2 linked regions of the Hahella sp. HNIBRBA332 genome follow. The protein of the gene in region 1 interacts with the protein of each later gene in a pairwise test. Links are inferred from orthologs where the notes say so. Each region holds a gene or a part of one and is shown on either strand. Other genes may lie near its edges.

Region 1 (3,010 bases):
CATTCCCAACGCCCGGATCAAATCCAACATCACGATCATGCGGCCGTCATACTCGACAACGCCTTGGGCGAACTGCGTCGCTTTGCGTTTGCGTAATTCCGGCGAGGGCTGGATTTTACGGGAGGGAAAGCGCACTACGTCGTTGAGCGCGTCGATGACGGCGCCGCGCACTCGCTCCCGCCCTCCGGCGTCAAAGGCGAACATCACCACAACGGTGTGTTTGTTGTATTCCAGCTTGGTCAGTCCGATGCGTTTGCGTAGATCGATGATCGGCACGATGGAGCCGCGCACGTTGATCAGGCCGCATTCCCAGGGTTCCGCGTAAGGCACCCGCGTCACCGGCTCCCAGGCGCGTATTTCTTTCACCAGCATGATCGGCGCGGCGTACTCTTCGTCCGCCAGGCTAAACGTCAGATATTCATCTTCCTGTTCCGCCTGATGCTCCGCATCCTGCTCTTCTTCAAATGATTGCTTAACCTGCATCTGCATAACTGACTTCCGAATCTTTTTGCAGTTGCGACAGGCCGCCGACATCCAGAATCAGCGCGACCCTGCCGTCTCCGAGAATGGTGGCCGCCGATACGCCAGGGATCAGACGGTAATTCTCTTCGAGGGATTTGATGACGATTTGCTGCTGGCTGAGCAGCTCATCCACAAACAAGCCAAAACGTCGGCTTTCATGCTCAACGATCACAATAATGCCTTCCGTAAGCGGCTTTGGATGGCCGCTTTCGTTTCGAGCTGCGTCCAGCGCTTCCGACAACCTCAAAACCGGCAGATAAGCGCCGCGCAGTTTAATGGTCTCATGGGTTCCCGCCACCCGATTGATCATGGAAGGATCCGGCTGCAGGGACTCAATGATGGTGACCAAGGGAATCACGTAAAGCTCTTCCCCTAGCGAAATGAGCTGGCCGTCCATGATAGCGAGCGTCAACGGCAACCGGATGGTGAAGCGGGTGCGTCGATGCAGTTCCGATTCCACCTGAATACTGCCGCCGAGGCTTTGCACGTTACGCTTCACTACATCCATACCAACGCCGCGGCCGGACAAATCGCTGGCCTCTTCCTTGGTGGAGAAACCCGGTAGGAAAATCAGTTCGAAAATCTGCGCTTCACTGAGGATAGCGTCTCCGGCGACCAGCCCCTTGCGCTTGGCTTTGGACAACAGTACCTGTGGATCCAGTCCCTTACCGTCGTCTTCCACTTCAATCACGATATTACCGACCTGATGGTAAGCGCGCAGGTACACAGAGCCATGTTCGGGCTTGCCCTTGGCGACGCGATCCGCCGGGTTTTCAATGCCATGGTCAACGCTGTTGCGCACCAGATGCACCAGAGGATCAGTAATCTTTTCAATGACGGTCTTGTCGACCTCTGTGTTTTCCCCGCTGAGCATTAGTTCAATGTCTTTGCCGAGCTGTCGACTCAGGTCCCGCACCATGCGTGGAAAGCGATTGAAGCAAAAGGAAATCGGCAGCATGCGGATCTGCATGACGCCTTCCTGCAACGCCCGGGTCTGGCGCTTCAACTGGGTAAGCCCCTGCAACAGCTTCTCCATACCCTGCAACGCTTCATCTTCACTCAGCATGTTCAACATGGATTGGGTGATCACCAATTCGCCCACCATATTGATCAGCGCGTCCACCTTGTCCAGGTCAACGCGGATGGATTGGCTTTCCGTCACCACCGCAGGCTTGGTTTGTTTGGCGGCGAGGGTTGCGCTTTTCTCCGCTGCTTGCGCCGGTTCGGCGGCGGGCGGCGCGGGCTCCGCGTGCTTTTTCTCCACGGGTTGCGTCGGCGTCAGTTGCGCCTTGGGAATGGGAACGATAGCCATATCGCATTCGTCTTCAACCCAGGCGAAAGCGTCGTCGATGGCGGCTTTCTCCACCGGTTGACGCAGCCTCACAGTCCAACCCAGGTAACTGTTCAGCGGTTCGAAATGTTCCCAGTCCGGCAGTGTGCTGATGTCGCATTCGATCTCTGCGTCGCCTTCCGCCAGGGACGCAATTTCTCTCGCCAGACGCAGAGGGTCGTTGCCCCGTTGCATCATTTCCTTGTGCGGCGTAAACACCACACGCCAACCGCTGACGCCATCATTCGCGTTATCCGCTTCGGCAACGGGAGCCGCCGTACTGTTGGAGGCCGGCGGGCTCGACGCCGTCAACGACGATTGATCTTTGGAAATAGCTTCCAGCTTGGATTTATGCTGGGCGAATTCTTCTTCGGGAATATCCTCGCTGGCTTTGGCGGAGGACAACAACAGGCGCAGCGCATCCACGGACTCCAGCAGCACGTCCACAATGGGTTGGGTCAAGCGGCGTTTGCCGGCGCGAACTTCGTCAAGCAGGTTTTCCATTACATGGGTGTAGGCCGCCACCTGGGAAAATCCGAAGGTGGCGCTCCCTCCCTTGATAGAGTGGGCGGCGCGGAAAATATTGTTGATCGCTTCAGGATCAGGCGCGTCAAGATCCACTTCCAAGAGGCTCGCCTCTATAGTGTTGACGGCTTCAAAGCTTTCTTCAAAAAAGACATCGTGAAAGCGAGAGAGGTCCATGCTCATGCGTCTCTCCTAAGCCGGCGCAGGGCCGGTTATCCCAAGACTTTTTTTACCGTGGCGACCAGTTGATCCGGGTTGAAGGGTTTGACGATCCACCCGGTCGCGCCCGCCGCTTTACCTTCCGCTTTTTTGTCCGCGCCGGACTCTGTGGTCAGCATTAACAACGGGGTGAATTTGTAGGCCCCTTCCGCACGAAGGTTTTTGATCAGGGAGATGCCGTCCATGACAGGCATATTGACGTCGGTGATCACCAGATCATATTTGCCGGACTTCGCTTTACTCAACGCTTCCTGGCCGTTGGCGGCTTCATCCACCTGGTACCCGGCTCCCTTGAGTGTGAACGTCACCATCTGGCGCATGGAGGCGGAATCATCCACTGCGAGTATCTTTGCCATATAGTCCCCAACACTTTTTTTGATTGTGCGCAATAAACCGGTCAGGTTTCCCGAACTA
Region 2 (2,794 bases), 4.9 Mb from region 1 along the record:
TGGCGGGCTCTTTTTTCGCAGCCGCCTTTTCCGCCGGTTTTGCGGCGGCAGGCTTGGCGCCCGCAGTAGGACTCGGTCCCTTGCCGGAGCCATGTAGCTCATCCAGCAGTTTTTCGAATTCGTCGTCGGTAATCAGTTCGGAGTCGCCAGAGGCGGCTTCCTCTTTTTTCTCTACTTTCTTTGCAGGCTTTTCAGGCTCGGCTTTCGCCGCAGGCTTGCCTTTCTTCTCCGCGGCAGGGGCTTTCTTCTGCTCAGCCCCGTCGGATACAGCGCCGTCAAACTTGCCTTTGCCGTGCAACTCGTCCAGCAAGGCTTCAAATTCATCATCAGTGATTTCATCACTATCGCCGACGGACACAGCTTCAGCGGCTTCTTCTTGCGGAACCGGAGCGGGTTCAGGGGCGGTCTTGGCGGGTTTGCTTTCCTTGACGCCGCTGAACTTGCCGGGACCATGCAGTTGATCCAGCAGCTTCTCGAACTCGTCTTCGGTGATTTCATCGCCTTCGTCTTTCGACTCAGACGCCTCCGCTTTCTCGCCGCCGTCTTCATCATCCAGGGCGTTGAGCAGGTTCTCGAATTCGTCGTCGGTAATATCGCCTTCCGCCGACGCCACGGGTTCTTCGACTTCCTCAGGGGCTTCTTCTTCGTGCTCTTCAACGGGTTCTTCGGCAGGCTCGTCAGCCTCTTCCGCCACGGAGGCGGATTCGCCGCTGGCCAGTCGCTCCAGGGCGGCCATGAGTTCGGGTGCGGCGGGGGTCAACTCTTCCCTCATTTTCACCTGGGAAAACATTTCGTTGACGGCGTCCAGCGTCTGCAGCACGACATCCATCAATTCAGAGTCGACACTGAGCTGACCGTTGCGCAACAGGTCGAAGACGTTTTCCGCCACATGGCAGCATTCCACCAGGGCGTCCAACTGAAGGAAACCGGCGCCGCCTTTAACGGTGTGGAACCCACGGAAAATGGCGTTCAGCAGATCGCGGTCGTCCGGGTTCTGCTCCAGTTCCACCAACTGCTCTGAGAGCTGTTCAAGAATTTCTCCCGCTTCGACTAGAAAGTCCTGCAGGATTTCTTCGTCCGCTTCAAACCCCATTCATGTGCTCCTCAGAAACCAAGGCTGGAAAGAAGGTCGTCCACGTCGTCCTGGCTGGCGACGACATCTGAGCGTCCTTCGGTCTGGATCTGCGGGCCGTGCCCTTTTGTAATAGACTCTTCTTCGGCCTTCACCTCATGCTGAATGCCTGTTATGCGGTCAACTTTGCCAGCCATGGCGACCAGCTTGACCAGATTCACTTCCACTTCCTTGACCAGACCGGTGACCTTATTGATGACCTGTCCGGTAAGGTCCTGAAAGTCCTGGGCCAACAGTATTTCCGACAGATTGGTGTACACTTTGTCGCTGTTGGCGGCCAGATCCACCAAAAACTTATCAATACGCTTGTACAGCTCGCGGAATTCCGAAGGATCCATTTCCCGCCGCCGCAGTCGACCCCATGCTTCCTTCAGCTCATGGGCCTCCTGCTTCATTTCCACCGCCACGGGCATACTCGCTTCCACCATATCCATGGTTTTGTTGGCGGCTTTGTTGGTCATATCGACCACATAGGAGAGACGATCGGAGGCGTCGGCGATCTTCGACATTTCCTCCTGCTGATTCATCTTCACATTGCCCATGTCGATATTGAAATTGCGTATGGCTTCGTGCAACGAACGGGTCAACTTGCCCACTTCGTGGTACAGCGTACGGTCCCGAGTGTCATTAAGGTCGGAAATTACCCGCAACGCTTCGCCAAAGTCCCCCTTGCTGACGTGCTCCATCAAGCTCGCCGCCTGCTCGCTCAAGCGCGCCTCGATGTCCTCTTGGGAGGAGGATGGTGGCTGCTGTTCATTGGTCATAGTAATTCCTGCGGTTTTATTATGAGTCGATCCGCTCGAAGATTTTTTCTATCTTTTCCTTCAGCACGGCCGCAGTAAACGGCTTCACCACATACCCGTTAACACCCGCCTGCGCCGCGGCGACAATCTGGTCCCGTTTGGCTTCCGCCGTCACCATGAGCACCGGCAGGTTTTTCAGACTCTCATCGGCGCGAACAGCCTGGAGTAATTCAATTCCCGTCATTCCGGGCATATTCCAGTCAGTGACCAGAAAATCAAACTTCCCGGTTTTTAACATCGGCAGCGCGGTGGACCCGTCATCTGCTTCATCAGTATTGGTGAAGCCCAAATCCCGAAGCAGGTTTTTAATAATCCGCCTCATTGTTGAAAAGTCATCTACAACGAGGATTTTCATGTTCTTGTCCAATGTAACCTCCACAATGGCGACGCTGGAAACCCTTTGATTTCATTACTCTACTGAGTAAGTCTAGCTGGTCGCGCCGTACTATCCAGTTTTTTGATACAAGTTGTTTTAGAAAACATGACCGCAGGATGCTGATTTCGAAAAAACATTAACCTGCGCAGGCAATAGCTTGATTTAGCTGTTTTTCCAGTCTGAGAGACGGGATCGCAGTCGCAAGGTCGCCTGGGAATGAATCTGACTGACCCGGGACTCGCTGACTGAGAGCACCTGGCCTATTTCCTTGAGGTTGAGTTCTTCGTCATAGTAGAGAGACAGCACCAGCTTCTCCCGTTCCGGCAAACCGTCTATCGCGGCGCTCAATTTTTCCAGAAAGGCGTTTTGTTCGATGTCGCTGAGGGGATTGTCGGTGGTTAACGTTTCGTCGTCAGAGCCGCCCTCCCCGTGAAAGCCCAGCTCTTCCAGGCTGAACAGCTTCCCCGAACTGGCGTCGCGCAG

The links. The genes of interacting proteins can lie anywhere in the genome.
Region 2: the proteins of O5O45_RS23450 (region 1) and O5O45_RS02070 interact in binary tests that used the Escherichia coli proteins (3 or more experiments, as listed by UniProt). The link is inferred for Hahella sp. HNIBRBA332 from one-to-one orthologs.

What each region holds. Positions count from the first base shown.
Region 1 is NZ_CP132203.1:5,306,089-5,309,098, forward strand. The notes cover bases 17-2,904. They hold O5O45_RS23450 (chemotaxis protein CheA), read right to left. Parts: upstream 2,561-2,904; coding sequence 473-2,560; downstream 17-472. Other genes in these bases: O5O45_RS23445 (chemotaxis protein CheW), read right to left, coding at 17-489; O5O45_RS23455 (response regulator), read right to left, coding at 2,590-2,904. Also shown: more of O5O45_RS23445, read right to left, coding at 1-16; more of O5O45_RS23455, read right to left, coding at 2,905-2,952. UniProt on the Escherichia coli protein: Involved in the transmission of sensory signals from the chemoreceptors to the flagellar motors. CheA is autophosphorylated; it can transfer its phosphate group to either CheB or CheY.
Region 2 is NZ_CP132203.1:411,142-413,935, reverse strand. It holds O5O45_RS02070 (protein phosphatase CheZ), read right to left. Parts: upstream 1,897-2,794; coding sequence 1,105-1,896; downstream 1-1,104. Other genes in the region: O5O45_RS02060 (RNA polymerase sigma factor FliA), read right to left, coding at 2,474-2,794; cheY (chemotaxis response regulator CheY), read right to left, coding at 1,916-2,290; O5O45_RS02075 (chemotaxis protein CheA), read right to left, coding at 1-1,093.